3 regions of the Fictibacillus sp. NRS-1165 genome follow, and region 2 is predicted to be linked to each of the others. Evidence: riboswitches for the same ligand, from Rfam matches in the RefSeq annotation. Region 2 holds a riboswitch; each other region holds the start of a gene.
The links. A riboswitch is a leader RNA that binds a small molecule or an ion and turns the genes downstream of it on or off. The one in region 2 is predicted to bind S-adenosylmethionine.
Positions count from the first base shown of each region.

Region 1: another riboswitch for S-adenosylmethionine. It lies ahead of mtnW (2,3-diketo-5-methylthiopentyl-1-phosphate enolase); the one in region 2 lies ahead of metK (methionine adenosyltransferase).
Region 3: another riboswitch for S-adenosylmethionine. It lies ahead of ABHN01_RS04950 (sugar ABC transporter substrate-binding protein); the one in region 2 lies ahead of metK (methionine adenosyltransferase).

Region 1 is NZ_JBDPNU010000004.1:131,032-136,923, forward strand. It holds gene ABHN01_RS01880 (carbon-nitrogen family hydrolase) at 1-155, opposite strand, end outside; gene ABHN01_RS01885 (pyridoxal phosphate-dependent aminotransferase) at 253-1,425, shown strand; SAM riboswitch class I at 1,510-1,618, shown strand; gene mtnW (2,3-diketo-5-methylthiopentyl-1-phosphate enolase) at 1,707-2,948, shown strand; gene ABHN01_RS01895 (2-hydroxy-3-keto-5-methylthiopentenyl-1-phosphate phosphatase) at 2,945-3,607, shown strand; gene ABHN01_RS01900 (methylthioribulose 1-phosphate dehydratase) at 3,604-4,245, shown strand; gene ABHN01_RS01905 (1,2-dihydroxy-3-keto-5-methylthiopentene dioxygenase) at 4,274-4,810, shown strand; gene ABHN01_RS01910 (AI-2E family transporter) at 4,915-5,892, opposite strand, start outside.
Region 2 is NZ_JBDPNU010000056.1:4,719-10,610, reverse strand. It holds gene ABHN01_RS21375 (manganese catalase family protein) at 1-188, shown strand, start outside; gene ABHN01_RS21370 (phosphatase PAP2 family protein) at 337-888, shown strand; gene ABHN01_RS21365 (hypothetical protein) at 906-1,049, shown strand; gene metK (methionine adenosyltransferase) at 1,113-2,312, opposite strand; SAM riboswitch class I at 2,494-2,616, opposite strand; gene pckA (phosphoenolpyruvate carboxykinase (ATP)) at 2,899-4,482, shown strand; gene ABHN01_RS21350 (hypothetical protein) at 4,577-4,735, shown strand; gene ABHN01_RS21345 (alpha/beta hydrolase family protein) at 4,864-5,661, opposite strand; gene ABHN01_RS21340 (ABC transporter substrate-binding protein) at 5,782-5,892, shown strand, end outside.
Region 3 is NZ_JBDPNU010000013.1:16,823-22,714, forward strand. It holds gene ABHN01_RS04940 (ABC transporter permease) at 1-334, opposite strand, end outside; gene ABHN01_RS04945 (sugar ABC transporter ATP-binding protein) at 335-1,834, opposite strand; gene ABHN01_RS04950 (sugar ABC transporter substrate-binding protein) at 1,922-3,034, opposite strand; SAM riboswitch class I at 3,172-3,280, opposite strand; gene ABHN01_RS04955 (hypothetical protein) at 3,437-4,210, opposite strand; gene cidR (cidABC operon transcriptional activator CidR) at 4,271-5,155, shown strand; gene ABHN01_RS04965 (acyl-CoA thioesterase) at 5,380-5,892, shown strand, end outside.

The DNA of each region.
Region 1 (5,892 bases), on a different contig from region 2:
TCGAGATCGTAGCCCGTAGTCCACAGTTCAGGTAGAACAATGACATCCGGTTTGTTCTCTGCCGCTTGCTCGATTCTTTTCGATGCCCTCTTTATATTTTCCTTGGGTTTGCCAAGCTCAATATCCATTTGTATCGCTGCAACAGTAAGTTTCATAAGATCCTCCATTAAAAAGTTTTGACAGATTTTTAATAAGCGTATAACATAATTCATTAGAATTTCAAGAAAATTACGAAAGACAGGATGTGTAACTGTGAAACAATTCCAGCAAGCAGAGGCTTTAACTCGTCTGCCTGAACAATTTTTTGCAAAGCTGGTTGGGAAGGTAACCGCTGTAGCTGCTCAGGGGCATGATATCATCAACCTTGGCCAGGGGAACCCCGACCAGCCAACGCCTCCGCATATCGTGGCTGCTTTGCAAGAGGCTGCCCTTAATACGCAATATCATAAGTATTCTCCCTTTAGAGGTTATGATTTTTTAAAAGAAGCGGTTGCTCAATATTACAAAAGAGAGTTTGGCGTTGGCCTTGATCCTTTAAAAGAAGTAGCTGTCTTATTCGGGGGAAAGGCAGGCTTGGTGGAAATCTCCCAATGCATTTTAAATAAAGGTGACTTGGCCCTTGTTCCAGACCCTGGTTACCCCGATTACTGGTCTGGACTTGCCATGGCGGAAGCTGAGATGTGCATGATGCCTCTAAGAGCAGAAAATGATTTCCTGCCGGATTACTCTGAAGTGTCTAAAGAGGATGCAGAACGGGCAAAGCTTATGTTCTTGAACTATCCTAATAACCCAACGGCCGGGGTGGCAACCATTCCTTTCTTTGAAGAAACATTGGCATTTGCACAACAGCATGATATCCTTGTTGTCCATGACTTTGCCTATGGAGCGATTGCATTTGACGGTGATAGACCGGTGAGTTTTCTTCAGGTTCCTGGGGCAAAAGAACAGGGGATTGAAATTTATACGATGAGCAAGACTTATAACATGGCTGGCTGGAGAGTTGGTTTTGCCATCGGGAACGAAAGTGTGATTGAAAGCATTAATCTCCTTCAGGATCACTTCTATGTCAGCCTTTTTCCGGCTGTACAGAACGCTGCAGCAAAAGCACTCCTAGGGCCGCAGGATTGCGTTGAGCACCTGGTCGATATGTACGAGAATCGGCGCGATGTGTTTATTTCAGGATTGAAGAAGATTGGCTGGGATGTGACTGCCCCTAAAGGATCTTTCTTTTGTTGGCTGCCTGTACCTTCAGGATTTACATCTGAAAGTTTTGCAGATTATCTTCTCGAGCATGCGCATGTCGTTGTTGCACCAGGAATCGGCTTTGGAAAAGAAGGCGATGGCTATGTGCGTGCAGGGCTCTTAACGGATGAGAACAGGTTAAAAGAAGCTGTGGACAGGATCGCAAAGCTTAAATTATTTTGAGAGATTCCTTTTTTAAGAGATTGACAGATTTTTTGTTACCTGTCATAATCACAAGTAATTCTAACTTTCAAACAATTGTATTTTCTCTTATCAAGAGCAGGTGGAGGGACTGGCCCGATGAAACCCGGCAACCGGCTTATCCTTTAGGATAAAAACGGTGCTAATTCTTGCAGCGTCAGCTGGCAGATGAGAGGAAGCGGTATCTTTGTGTATATTATGCCTCTTCCCTCGGGAAGAGGTTTTTTATTGGAATAAATCTATGCTTTCGGAGGGATTTCAGCATGGCGACAATAACAGCAACCTATCTGGTTCATGATCCAAAAGGCAACTTTGAGAAAAAAGCGGAAGGCATTGCACTGGGATTAACCGTAGGTTCTTGGACGGATCTGCCAGAATTGCAAAAGGAGCAGCTGCGAAACCATAAAGGACACGTAGTGGAAATTACGGAATTGCCCGAGGATGAAAGGGTCAATCAATATTTTGGCGCTCCCAGAAAACAGGCGCTTCTTAAAATTGCCTATCCTGCGGCTAACTTCACACCAGACTTACCCGCAATATTGACTACCGTTTTTGGAAAACTGTCACTGGATGGAGAAGTAAAGCTGATCGACCTGGATTTTTCCGGGCAGCTCGCTTCAGCTTTTCCCGGACCGGCTTTTGGAATTGAAGGGGTCCGTAATCAGCTTGGTGTATTTGAAAGACCTCTTCTTATGAGTATTTTCAAGGGGGTCATCGGGAGAGATCTCCAATATTTTAAGAACCAGTTAAGAGAACAGGCACTGGGTGGAGTAGATCTTGTCAAGGATGATGAAATTCTTTTTGATAATCCCTTGACCCCTTTTGAAGAAAGAATTAAAGCAGCTAAAGCGGTATTAATGGAGACAGAACAAGTGACAGGACATAAAACACTTTATGCCGTAAATCTGACTGGCCGAACGTATGACCTGAAAGATAAGGCGAAAAAAGCGGTGGAGCTTGGGGCAAGTGCATTGCTCTTTAACGTATTCGCCTACGGGCTTGATGTTTTGCAAAGCCTGGCTGAAGATCCTGACATCAGCCTTCCGATCATGGCTCATCCTGCTGTATCTGGGGCGATTACTCCATCAGAATTTTATGGGATCTCCAACCGGCTGCTTCTCGGCAAACTGCTCCGACTAGCGGGTGCGGATCTTGTCTTGTTCCCTTCACCATATGGCAGTGTTGCTCTTCGCAAAGAAGATGCAATCGGCATTGCAGGTGAGCTGACAGAGAAAGAACCTCACCTGAAAGGCGCATTTCCTGTCCCTTCAGCCGGAATTCATCCGGGTTTAACACCTCTTTTATTGCAGGATTTTGGAGTTGAATGCATCATTAACGCTGGAGGCGGGGTGCACGGGCATCCTGGCGGAGCAGTGGAAGGCGGAAGAGCTTTCCGTGATGCCATCAATGGGTTGCTTCTGAACAAATCGCTTGAGCAGATCAGCCAGGAAAGCAAACCGTTAAAGCAGGCGCTGGACCTATGGGGCAGGCTGGTAAAAGCATGAGCAAGAGGAAAATAATATTTTGTGATTTTGATGGTACCATCACAGAAAAAGATAACATCATCGATATTATGAAAAATTTTGCTCCTAGGGGCTGGGAATATACAAAAGATCAAATTCTTAAACAGGAGATCTCCATTCGCGAAGGAGTGGGTAAACTCTTTTCCCTTATTCCTTCGAATAAGAAAAATGAGATCGCGGACTATGTTCTCTCTACAGCAAAACTGCGTGAAGGATTTAAAGACTTTGTTGCTTATACGAAGGAAAATAACATTCCCTTATATATTGTCAGCGGAGGCATTGATTTTTTCGTATACCCTATGCTCAACGGAATCATTAACAAAGAGCAGATTTATTGCAACGGAAGCAGTTTTCAAGGGGAGAAAATACAGATCCTTTGGCCGCACTCGTGTGATTCAGGCTGCAATAATGATTGCGGCTGCTGTAAGCCTACTATACTGAGAGGCTTTGATTCCTCTACCTACGAAAAAATTGTAGTTGGGGATTCAATCACAGATCTTCAAGCTGCCAAGATTGCGGACAAAGTGTTTGCGAGGGATTATTTGATCGAGAAATGTAAACAACACCATATTCCCTTTATTCCCTTCTCTACTTTTTATGAAATCATAGAGTTTCTCGAGGAAAAGGAAGTGACAATTTGAGTACGCTTGAAGCACTGTGGACAGAACTGGCTGATATTAAGGATGAATTGGCGCTTAGGGACTGGTTTCCTGGAACAAGTGGAAACTTGTCCATAAAAGTGAGCAATGAACCGTTGAATTTTTTAGTTACCGCAAGCGGCAAGGATAAACGCAGAAGAACGAATGAGGATTTTCTTTTGGTAGATGCAGAAGGGATAGCGGTTGATCCAACGCATCTCCGTGCCTCAGCAGAAACCGGTCTTCATGCAAAAGTTTACCAGCTGACCGATGCGGGCTGCTGTCTTCATGTTCATACAGTAGACAATAATGTGATTTCAGAACTGTATGGAGACGAAGGTCAAATTACCTTCAGGGGGCAGGAACTGATAAAAGCCTTTAACATTTGGGAAGAAGACGGTGCCATTACGGTTCCCATTATTGAGAACTATGCCGATCTTAAAACTTTGGCGGAATGCTTTGGAACAGTGATCGGTCCTGATACAAGAGCGGTCCTTATCAGGAACCACGGCATCACCGTGTGGGGAAGGTCGGGATTTGAAGCGAAAAAACACCTGGAAGCATTAGAGTTTCTATTTTCCTATCATATTAAATTGAAATCGCTGCAGAAGCTTCACGATGGGCAACCATCACTTCTATAAAAATTGATTAAGCATAGGGGGATTCCAAATGGCACAATTACGTTTTCATGACAACAATGAAAGATATGAAGAGCTTGAGAAGGTCAGCCAATACCTTGAAAGCCAGGGAGTCATTTACGAAAAGTGGGACATTGAAAAACTTCCTTCTCACCTGAAAGAAAACTACTCTCTAAGTGATGAAGAGAAAGATGAAATTATCCAGGTCTTCAGAAAAGAGATTGATGATCTATCAGAAAGAAGAGGATACGTCACCGAAGACATCATTGCGCTGTCACCGGAGACACCCAATCTTGATGAACTTTTGAAAAACTTTTTGGCTGAACACCACCACTCGGATGACGAAGTACGGTTCATTGTAAGCGGGCATGGGATCTTTGCCATTGAAGGGCCAGAGGGCAGATTTTTTGACGTAGAGCTTGAGCCGGGGGATCTTATCTCTGTTCCCGAAAATTATCGCCATTACTTTACGCTCATGAATGATCGCAAAGTTGTAGCCGTACGTATCTTTAAATCAAAAGAAGGCTGGGTGCCGATCTACGAGAAACAGGAAGCTCAAGTTAAATAATGGTAGCAAACTGCAGCAAGGGATGTTCCCATGCTGCAGTTTTTTTAAATACAGGAGAACCGCAAAACAAAACAAATGACGTGCTGAACCAGCACGTCATTTGTTTATGAAATAATCTTATCTTCTTCTGGCTGCTGTTCGCCCGACTGCTCTCTGCGCAGCTTAATGAGGCTGTAGGTGTGAAGAACGATGACCTTGAGCACGGCATAAACGGGAACAGCGAGTATCAATCCAAGCAATCCACCAAGGCTTCCTGCAACGAGAAGGATCGATATGATGGTAAGAGGGTGAATATCCAGCTTCTTTCCCATCACCTGAGGGGAAATGATGTTGCCTTCGATCTGCTGAGCGATCACCATAACGATCAATACTTTTACAATCATAAATGGAGAATCAATCACGGCAACAATCAATGCGGGGATTACACCAATGATCGGTCCGAGAAAAGGGATTACATTCGTAAACATCGCAATCACAGTAAGCAGAAGGGAATAGTCAATCCCTATGATCAGATAGCCGATATAGAGAAGAATTCCTACACATACACTGACAAGAATCTGCCCTTGAATATATGAACTTAATGCCATATCCATATCAGCAAGGATTTTAATGCCGTTTTTTCTCTGTGCCGGCTGCAGGAGACGGAGCACCATACGAGGAGCTTTTTCTCCCTCCTTCAGCATGTAGTACAAGATAAAAGGGACCGTAACGAAAACCATAATAATACTTGTGATTACACTAATAAAATTGGTGACGCTCGTGCCGATTGTAGCTGCACTCTTTGAAAGGTATTTCGTAATCTTATCAGAGAGGTCATTCATACTGAACTGGCTGTTTTCCTGAAAACGGCTGATCCATTCATTGTTTTGCAGTTCAGCCACTTTTGTACGGATCGCATCAATAAGAAACGGTGTATTCTTGATCAGGCTGTTAACCTGATGCTGAAGAACAGGGCCGATGGAGTAAAACAAGAGAACGAACAGTCCGATGGCTGCTAAATAAATCAGCAGTATGGACAATGTTTTCGGTACTTTTCTTGCATGAAGAAAAGTAACGATCGGCCTGAACAGATAATAGAGAAC
Region 2 (5,892 bases):
TTTACGAAGACATTGCGGCAGAGGAAAAAGCACGAGCTACTTATCAATGGCTCATCGATATGTCCGATGATCCAGATCTCAACGACGGGCTTAGATTTTTGCGGGAAAGGGAGATCATCCACTCCATGCGGTTTCGTGAAGCGGCTGAAATCCTTAAACAAGAACGTGATCAGAAGGTTTTCTTTTAACCTCTATTCGCTAAAAGCTGTGAACCGCTGGAATCCTTTCCAGACGGTTTTTTCATTTATTAACAATTTCTTCACACTGCCTTTAAACATCTTCAATATTCCTCTTGTACGCTGAAAGAGAAATCGTTATAAAGCAAGGAGGACTTCCATGGCAAGAGTAACCGGCTGGATCTATGAAAAGGAATGTGATGTGTTTAAATGGGTGAACGGCCGACTGCAGCACCGTTTGCTGGACAAGTATTTCAATGTGATCACACATCTTGGCGGAGCGACATGCACGATTCTAACTACACTGCTTCTCCTGCTTTCTGTTCCTGCCGATCTCAAGAAATTTGCTGCAGCAGGAGTTCTGTCTCTTGTTCTCAGCCACATTCCGGTGGCGATCTCCAAGAAATGCTACCCGCGGAAACGTCCTTATTTAATGATTCCGGGTACTAAGACCTTCAGCAATCCACTGAAGGACCACTCCTTCCCTTCAGGGCATACGACCGCAATTTTTTCGGTCATCGTCCCGCTCGCCTTTATCCACCCCGGATTGCTCGCCATTCTGCTTCCGCTCGGATTATCAGTTGGCATGTCGCGTATGTACCTTGGCCTTCATTATCCAACAGATGTACTCGCTGGAATGATCCTTGGGATCAGTTCAGGAATTTTTTCCGTGTTCTTGTTTAATGTTTATCTCGTTCCTTACTTTTTATAAAAATTAGGAGGGGTTACATGAAAAAAGCACCACAGGAAAACCGTTTGATGATTGTGAAAGAAATCAGGCCCGATCTCAATCCAAGCATCACACCACCTGCAATCTTCAAGCTTCCTGTATTCATGAAACCCTTCGAGCATAAACCTCCAGATATAATGTAAAGGTGCCTGGCACATAATTTAATACGTAAAAAAACCGGCCCTGCGGCCGGCTTTTTCATGTGATTATGCCTTAGCTTGTTCTTTAAGTGCTGCGGCTTTGTCCGTTTTTTCCCAAGGAAGCTCAACATCTGTACGGCCGAAGTGTCCGTAAGCCGCTGTCTGTTTGTAGATCGGACGGCGAAGGTCGAGCATTTTGATGATTCCAGCAGGACGAAGATCAAAGTTTTTGCGAACAAGATCAACGAGTACTTCTTCAGAAACTTTTCCAGTTTCAAATGTGTTAACCGCAATGGATACAGGCTGTGCAACGCCGATCGCGTAGGCAAGCTGTACTTCAACTTTGTCAGCGAGGCCTGAGGCAACGATGTTCTTCGCTACATAACGGGCAGCGTAAGCCGCAGAACGGTCAACTTTAGTTGCATCTTTACCGGAGAATGCTCCGCCGCCGTGGCGAGCATATCCGCCGTACGTATCAACAATGATCTTACGTCCAGTCAATCCCGCGTCCCCTTGTGGACCGCCGATAACGAAACGGCCTGTCGGATTGATGAAGTATTTTGTGTTTTCGTCGATAAATTCTGATGGTACAACAGGCTTGATGACTTGTTCTTTAATGTCTGCTTGAATTTGCTCAAGTGTAATTTCAGGGTGGTGCTGAGTTGAGATAACGATCGTATCGATTCGAACCGGTTTGTCATTCTCATCATATTCCACTGTTACTTGCGTTTTACCATCCGGACGAAGGTAAGGTACCTCTTCTGTTTTACGCACTTCAGCCAATCGGCGGGACAGACGGTGTGCCAAAGAAATCGGAAGCGGCATAAGTTCAGGTGTTTCATTATTCGCATAACCGAACATTAGACCTTGGTCACCAGCACCGATCGCTTCGATTTCTTCATCAGTCATCGAACCTTCCCTAGCTTCAAGCGCTTGGTCAACACCCATCGCGATATCAGCTGACTGTTCATCAATTGATGTTAGAACGGCGCATGTTTCAGAATCAAAACCGTATTTTGCGCGGTCATAGCCGATTTCTTTGATCGTTTCGCGAACGACTTTCGGAATATCAACATAAGTAGATGTGGTGATTTCACCAGCAACAAGCACAAGGCCTGTCGTTACGGATGTTTCACAAGCTACACGGGCATTCGGATCGTTAGCCAGTATTTCATCAAGGATGGCATCGGAAATTTGGTCACAAATTTTATCTGGATGTCCTTCCGTAACAGATTCAGATGTAAAAAGACGACGACTTTTAGACAATTGAGATATCCTCCTTCTCTACCGCTAGAATAGAGCAAATTTTAATAAGATACGGTACTCATTCCTATATGTGATACTTCTTTTTATTAATAATTTCTTCAAACCATTTTAAGACATAAAAAAAGCCTTTCCCTGACCAAAAAATAACACGAGGGAAAAGGTCTTATGACTACGCCTTCACCTCTTATTTTTCAAGGTTTTTTTCACCTTGCAGGTTAGCACCTTTTCACTTCGCTTGTTAGGTGATGAAGTGTCGGTTGCTGGGTTTCATAGGGCCTGTCCCTCCACCTACTCGGAATAAGAGTAGCCGTTCCCGAAATATAATAGCGCAGTTCGACAAACATGTCAACTTGAAAAGCAGCAATTTCCCGCAACCGCCGGGTTCTGCCGATCCGCTAAATTGACGTTTCTCCTATTATATTGGTAGGATTACGCTTTTTTTAAACAAAGAGCCTGATTCATGAACCAATTTACAAACTGTTAAATAAAATAGTATACATTATTAGTTTTAATGTGTTATACTATTTACAAATTTACTTCCGATAATAATGATAAATATATTTCTTAAAAGGATGGTTTTGCGAACATGAATACGGTTGATTTAACGACGACTTTAGACGATATTCTATCCAGTGCGGCTGCTCAAGAAAATCTCCCTGTGCCTATGTTAGTTGAAAAAGCGCTGCTCCGCAATGAAGGAATTTTATCTTCGACCGGTGCTCTCAGAGCCACTACTGGAAAATATACAGGACGCTCTCCTGAAGACAAATTCATCGTGGAAGAAGCGAGCACACGAAATAAAATAAATTGGGGCAAAATCAATAAGCCTTTTAACGAAGAAAAATTTGAACAGCTCTATAAAAAAGTACTCCATTACTTAGGACAAAAAGAAGAATTATTTGTCTTTAAAGGTTTTGCGGGTGCAGACCACGCATACAGGCTGCCTATTCAGGTCATCAATGAATTCGCTTGGCATAACCTGTTTGCGCACCAAATGTTTATCCGTCCGACAGCTGAGGAGCTAAAAGAAATCGAACCGGGATTCACTGTTATATCTGCACCAGGATTTCAAGCCGACCCTTCAGTAGACGGCACCAATTCCGAAACTTTCATTATTATATCATTTGAAAAGCGTATTGTATTGATCGGAGGTACGGAATATGCAGGAGAAATTAAAAAGTCCATTTTCTCTGTGATGAACTACGTTCTTCCTGAAAAAGGGATCCTTTCTATGCACTGCTCCGCAAACGTAGGACAGGAGGGCGATGTTGCGCTGTTCTTCGGATTATCCGGTACGGGTAAAACCACGCTGTCCGCAGATCCTCATCGTTCCTTGATCGGTGATGACGAACATGGCTGGGCGAATACAGGTGTGTTTAATATTGAAGGCGGCTGCTATGCAAAGTGCATCAACCTTTCTGAAGAAAAAGAACCGCAGATCTGGAATGCCATCCGATTTGGAAGCGTTCTCGAGAATGTCGTCCTTGATTATGAAACACGTGTAGGCGATTATGACGATGGCGCGCTGACAGAAAATACAAGAGCTGCCTATCCGATTCAGGCGATTCCGAATATTATTCAGCCTAGTGTTGCTGGCCACCCTAACACGATTATCTTTTTGACAGCGGATGCTTTCGGCGTTTTGCCTCCAATCAGTAAACTGACAAAAGAGCAGGCTATGTACCATTTCCTTTCCGGCTATACGAGTAAACTTGCCGGAACTGAACGAGGAATCACATCTCCTCAAGCCACCTTCTCAACCTGCTTCGGCGCACCGTTCCTTCCATTGGAAGCAACCGTTTACGCCGAAATGCTAGGAGAAAAAATCGACCATCATGAAGTTGAAGTCTACCTGGTGAATACCGGATGGTCTGGCGGAGAATACGGCGTAGGCAAACGGATGAACCTTTCTTACACAAGAGCTATGGTTCAGGCCGCTCTTCAAGGAGAATTAAAATCAGTTGAAACGGTAACAGACCCTATTTTCGGACTTCATACACCCGTACATTGCCCTGGTGTTCCTGATCAAGTACTTCAGCCTAAAAGGACTTGGGAGAACCAGGAAGATTACGACCGTAAAGCAAAAGAGCTTGCGAACAAATTCAAAGAAAACTTTTCGAAGTTCAACCATGCTCCTGCAGAAATTAAGAGTGCAGGGCCGCTTGTCTAAAAAGAAAAGCGTAAATATCAGGTGCCAGGCACCCGTTTTTGACACATGTCAAAAGCCGGTGCCTGGCACCTTTTTTTAAAGGAAAATCTCCTTAGTGCGGCAATCGTTGAATACGGGATCACGCATTGGCGCCGACCGAAAAAACAGGGAGTACGTTGCGAAACGGTACGAGAGTGCAGCCCGTATTTTTAACGCTCTTATTCAAAAGGGTGTGGACCGTGGAGAGTTTAAACCGATGGCCCCGGGTTTATGATCAACTTTCTGGATGGGGCCGCCATTTCCGCGATTAGTGTGACGCATGACCTCATGCGTACAGGGAAACAGATGGATCTTTTTGAATCCACATTAAAAATGATGCTCAATGTACAAAAGCCGGACTTGTTACAAGGGTGACAGATCCGGCTTTTCTCCGTTTTGCGTTTTCATCCATTCGCAAAAGGCAAACGTGATCTTTCGATTTTCTTGCGGCGGAAAATGATGTGTATATTGCGGATAGAACCATGTTTCTACTCTTTTATTTGGCTCCAGGCATTCTTTGAGCATTAAGGAGTGCTGAAGACTCACATTTTCATCCCGGCACCCGTGGATCAATAAAAGGGGGACGTCAAGTCCCTCACAAAAGTATACAGGTGAGCGCAACCTGTAGGCCTCCGGATTTTTAGCGGGAGTGCCGCCTATGACCCTTTTCATCATCTTTCTCAGGTCTACTCGTTCCTCATAGGTAAGAGCCATGTCAGAAACGCCGCCCCAAATGACAACAGAACGAGCTTCAGGAAATCTAAGCGCCGTGAAAAACGCCATCGGACCACCTCTGGAAAACCCAAAGATATGTAATTGCTCCCGATTAACTGAAGGAAGTGATCGGAGCATCTCAAACGCGTGAAACGCATCGTAACGGTCTGCTCCGCAAAAATCTTCACGCCCCTCCCCGCCTTCATTTCCGCGATAAAAAGGAGCCATCACCACAAACCCCTGCGAAGCAAGCTGGATGATCCTGGGAATCCGGACCATCCCCACTTTTTTTATCCCCCCGCGCAAATATAAAAATCCCGGAAGCGGACGCTGGTGCTCTGGAATAGCTAACAGCCCTTTTATCGTTAATCCTTCACTTTTATAGGAAACTTTGAATAACGTAATCTGTGGATGCGGTGAAGGAAATCTTTGTGCATGAGTGATCAGGCTGCTTCCTAACAATACGTATCTCTCCTTTTTTCTAATAGGCTAACACACAATTTTTCAACTCACATAAAGTATTACATGAAAAGCAAAACTTCATTCGAACAAAAAGGAGGCCCACCCTTGAAACGGATAAAAGCCCATTTCATGCTCTGTTTCACACTGCTTGTTGCCACATGTCTTCTATTTTCGGCATGCTCGTCTGATAACTCCGAAGAACAAAAACGGGACAAA
Region 3 (5,892 bases), on a different contig from region 2:
GGGCTGAAAAGATCGCTGTTGCCGTGTTCTGTGAGAACCAGACAAACATGGAGATCGCAATGGCATTGGAAAGAGACGCCACCGACCCGACAGAAAGGTCAAACCCGTTGACGGAAAGGGATATCGTAATCCCGATCGCAATAATCGTAACAATAGAGATGGAACGGAGAATGTTCATAAGGTTATGTCCCTGTACAAAAGAAGGATTAGCCGCAGTGAACACACCAATGAGAACAAGGATGGTTAAGATCGTTCCGTATTTATAAAAAAAGTCGAACAGCTCAAATTTCTTTTTTGGTGAAGACTGTGCTGTTACTGGTTTAGAAACCTCCATCTACCTTCCTCCTGTTGAATAGAATAAAAGCTCTTCTTCCGTGGCTGCTGAGGTTTCGAGCTCCTTAACAGCGCGTCCGTCATACAGCACGTAGAGGCGGTTCGTGATGCCCAGGATCTCCGGAAACTCGGAGGACGCGTAAAGAATGGCTTTCCCCCGTTTAGCCAGCGCCGAAATGAGTTCAAAAATGTCCTTCTTAGCGCCAACATCCACGCCCTTCGTCGGTTCATCGAATATATACACATCAGCGTCCGCAATAAGCCATTTGCCGATCGCAATCTTTTGCTGATTCCCTCCGGACAAATTTTGAACCTTCGTTTTTTCTGACGGTGTCTTGATGCCCAAGGTTTGAATGATTTCAACAGCCTTTTGCTTTTCCGCCCGGCGGTCCAGAAAGCTGAACACTTTGGTGAATTGGCCAAGATTAGCAGCTGTTAAATTGGCAGCTACTGATTCCTCAACCAGGATCCCCTCTTTTCTCCGTTCTTCAGGAACAAGAGCCATCCCCTGCCTTACCGCCTGATGCGGATTTTTCAGCTTCAGTTTCCGCCCATTGAGAAAAACATCGCCAGCGGTAATCTTCGTACAGCCGAACAGCGTTTTGCACAGCTCTGTTTTCCCTGCACCTACAAGTCCCGCAATCCCGATAATTTCACCGGCGCGGACAGTTAAGTTCAAATCCTTGATCTTCTCGGCGTCGGAAAGCCCTTTTACCTCCAGAACGATTTCACCCACTTTGCCGTTTAAGAAAGGAAACTGCTCATCCAGCGACTTTCCGAGCATTTGCTCGATAACCCGATGGATCGACGTCTCACTGATGTTTTCTTTTATGACCAATTCACCGTTCCTCATCACCGTGATATCGTCGCAGATCTCAAATATTTCAGGGAGACGGTGAGAAATGAAAATTATTCCTACATTTTGTGCCTTCAGGTTTCGCACGATACGGAACAGCTCGTTCGTTTCTGAGTGGCTCAACGGTGCAGTCGGTTCATCCAAAATAAGAAAACGGCATTGTGCTGATACGGCACGGGCAATGAGCACCATCTGTTTTTGTGCAAGAGTCAGTTCACTGACCAGCATTTTAGATGAAACGCTGATGTTCATCTCTTCTAAAATTCGCGTGGCTTTCTTATGCAGCGGTTTCCAACCTACCAGCTGCTTTCTGCCCATTTCGTTGACCAGACCATGGAGCAAAATGTTTTCTCCAACCGTTAAATAGGGGATCAGAGCGGTATCTACCTCTTGATGCACGATTTGAATTCCCTCTTCCAAAGCATCCCTCGGTGAAGTGATGACCGCTTTCCTTCCGTCCAAATGAATCTCACCCGTATAATGGCTGTAAGCCCCTGACAGAACCTTCATGAGAGTCGACTTTCCAGCCCCATTTGCCCCGATCAGCGCATGAACCCGTCCAGTCTCACTGGCAAAGCTCACATGATTCAAAGCCTTTACCCCCGGAAACTCGATACTTATATCCTTCATCTCCAACAGAGCCATCCGCTTCTCCCCTTTCCTCAAAGCAAACACTCTCTTCAGCTTAGAAAGAGAGCGCGCGTTATCATTTAATACTTGATTTACTTAAAGTTACTTTTGGTAGTGATCCTTCAGCGTCTTCATCCAATCTTCTTCAAACGCTTCGGATTTTCCCCAGCCTTTAATTTCCTTGGACAGGTTTACCATGTTCACGCCTTCGTTTGACTTTTGAAGATCCTTTTGTGAAACCAAAGAAGCCTTCAGATCATACGTTGGTGGGGTTTTTTCTCCAGCAAGCTTTTTGGAAAGAATTCTCATATCCACTGCTCCAATAAGCTTAGGATCAACAGCTGCTGTGTATTTCCAAGGGCTGTCCTTCTTCTGGATCTCTTGAAGGTCTGCGTTGGAGACATCGATTCCATAGATTTTAATCTCGTTGCGTCCAGCTTCTTTAATCGCACGTGCGGCCCCGATCGCAAAGGCATCCCAGGTGGCAAATACCGCGTCGATTTCGCCTTTTTTATGTTTGTTGAGCATCGCTGTTACCGCATTTTGCGTCTGGACTGATGTATCCGCTGAAGCGACTCCAAAGCGCTCGATTTCTTTGATTCCCGGGTTGTTCTTTAATGTCTCTTTATAAACGGCATTGCGTCGCACCATCGGCGGGAACCCGTCGACCCAGAGGTACACGATGTTGGCTTTCCCTTTATTTTCTTTCACGAGCTGATCAAGGGCAAGCTTGGCAAGAGCCTCATCATCTTGAGAAGTCAGAGTGACACCATCTACTTTTGCGAGGTCTGGATTGGAATCGAATGTCACGACGCTCTTTCCTTTTTCCCGCAGCTTCTTAATGTCGTTAATGGTAGCTGCATCGTCACCGTGAGAGATGATGAAACCATCGTAATTCTCCTCGGCCGCCTGGGCGATCGCATCGTGAAACTTGGCGGTATCACCGTTTGCTGTATAGGTATCAACCGTAAAACCAAGTGCCTCTCCTTCCGCTTTAGCGCCGGCTAAAAACTGTGCCGTATGATCATCACCACCGATTTTGCGGATGACCTTGATCCGTGCTCCCTGTCCTTTAGCAAACCGCTTCGGCACGTTATCAAACGACACCTTCTCATGTTTTCGGGCGTTAATCGTATCGCTGCCGGATGAACACCCTGTTAATAAAAGTGATAAAGCGACCACTGAGACAGCCGCGCTTTTAATGAATTTTTTCATTTCCCCAACTCCCCATTTTTTGTATCCTACTCTCTTCAAGGTGATTTTGTACAGGCAACAAGCCCATGTCCACGAAAAAAAAACCTCTCCGGAAAAGAGAGGTTTCATCGTTTTTTTATGTATACCGATTCCGTCCTCTCTTATCTCTCAAAACAGCCTGCTGTTTTGCTGGAATTAGCACCAATTCCATTACGGAACGGTTGCTGGGCGTCATAGGGCCAGTCCCTCTGCCACTCTTGATAAGAGAATGAATATTTATTTTTTTGAAAATATAGTTATTACTTTAATCGGCAGAAGGGGGAAAGTCAATAATTTTTTATAGAATTCCGAGGAAGCAGCAGGATTGTTCTTTGTGTATCTTCTTAACTGTAAAAAACCTCTCCGGCAAGAGAGGTTTGCCACTTAGCCCATTTGATCCCCGCCAAAAATCGCCACATTCTGCACCTCCGTACCAAACTCCCGGCCGTTCCACTTCATGGTGGTCTGCACATAGCCGAGGCGGTCGGCGTTATATCGGCCGGCGATGTTTTGGTAAGCGAGCAGCTCATAGACCCCATTTCGGTCAAAATCAACAGGGTAAAGGCCGGCTAATGGAGAGACAAAGCCCTGGATCGGTGATTTTAACGTTCCATCCGCATTATAGATCTCCGATAGATATTCCTTGTTTTTTGTACTTAGATCGATGATGAATGTTTGGCGCACATTAATGCTGTTGACCTGGGCTTTATATTGGTTCAGGTAAAAGACACTGTACTTGTATCTGTTATTGAAAACCTCGGAGTCAAATAGCGGTCGGAATTGTCCGTTTCTGAAGGCGAAGATATAGGCGTTGATCATCCCGCCGCTGCCTCCCGTATCCATGACCACCATGATGTCTTCTACCTTATCCCCTGTAAAATCGCCAAGAAAGAGGGTAGGATTGTATCCTGAATTTTCTTTGAGCGGAATCCTTGTGTACCTGTTCGTTCTTCCGTCCTGAACGACGGCTTCAATGTTCACCCAGTACGGACTGTGCGGTGTTTTTTCAGCCATGAGATAAACCGTATCAATCGCACCGTCGCCGATTACATTTCCCCTTTTTATATCAACTTCCTGCCGCTGTCTGTACATTCGTGGTCCCCGCCTTTCGATTTCAATAAAACAGTATATGCACAATTGTCTTGTTTTGGTTTTTATCCAGCAATCGTGATAAACTACATAAAAATAACGCCGTTCAAGCGGCAAGCAGGTGCAATCGTGGATATTAAACAATTACAGTATTTTATTGAAGTAGCCAAATATAACAGCTTCACCCGGGCAGCTGATGCTCTTTTCATAACCCAGCCGACCATCAGCAAAATGATCAAAAATCTGGAGGACGAGCTTGGCGTCGTTCTCTTTGACAGATCGCGAAAAGGACTGACCTTGACGGATGCCGGACGGACCATTTTTGAGCAGGCGAAGCTCGTCGATAAAGCGTTCAACAATCTGGAAATGGAGCTGGATAACCTCGTCGGCTTAAAAAAGGGGCATATCAGGATCGGTCTTCCTCCCATCTTTGATCCTCGTCTCTTTCCAAAATTGATCGGCAGTTTTCACGGTAAATACCCTCACATCACGTTTGAACTCGTGGAGGATGGATCGAAGAAAATTGAGGAAGAAGTCGCCAGCCTTCAGCTGGATATAGGGGTGATCGTATTGCCCACAAACAATGACATGTTTGAGTATTTTGCATTTATGGAAGAGGATTTGCGGCTGATTATCCACCCGGATCACCCGCTGGCGGACCAGGAGGAAATCAATCTTGTGGAGCTCAGCAACGAATCATTTATCCTGTTCAACAAGGATTTTGTGCTTCATGACCGCATCATCTCTTCCTGCAATCAGGCGGGGTTCAGTCCTCATATAACATCCGAAAGCTCGCAGTGGTCGTTTATCGAGGAAATGGTCATCTGTAAATTGGGTGTATCTCTTCTTCCTGAGAGCATCTGCCGGCATCTGTCTGAGGAAGTGCTTGCGATTAAAGTCATCAACCCTTCCATCAGCTGGCACCTTGCCTTGATCTGGAATAAAGATCAATACTTATCCTTTGCTGCAAAAGAGTGGCTCAACTATGCAAAGGAACAATTAGCAGAGGGTTAAAAAAGAAAGGCGGTTCCCCTTAGGGAGCCGCCTTTTTCCTATTCAATGTTCATACTTTTTATGTATAGGTGAAAGCATTTACATAGATTCTGTCTATGTAAAGGATAAAAAATTACAATTGTACTTCCTTTTCCTGGAGGAGTACACTTGGTACCTGTAAGAGAGAAACTCATAAAAAGTATCCCCGGTGACAGCAAGATGTACATGAAGAAAGGAAGATTGTTTTGGAAGCTAAAAAAACAAGCGAAAGCCGTATTATAAATACAGATCAGGTTTTATCCTGCGACTTGAATAACTACAATACTTTATTTGGCGGAGTACTGATGAAAAAACTCGACGCTGCTGCGTCCTTATCGGCACGCCGGCATGCCCGTGTGAAAACATGTGTGACAGCATCAACCGATTCCATCGATTTCTTGCACCCCATTCACCAGACCGACTCCGTTTGTATTGAGTCCTTCGTCTCTTATACAGGAAAAAGCTCGATGGAGATTTTCTGTAAAGTAATTGCCGAAGATATCATTACAGGTGAAAGAAGAATTGCAGCTACAGCCTTTTTAACATTTGTTGCATTAGGTGATGACAAACGTCCGGTTGAAGTACCGGCTGTGATTCCTGAAACCGAAGAGGAAAAATTCCTTTTCAATACAGCAAGCGACCGCGCAGAAATGCGTAAGATCCGCAGAGCGCGAAGCAAAGAACTCGCTGAGGTCATTTCACTCCGTAAACCTTGGGAG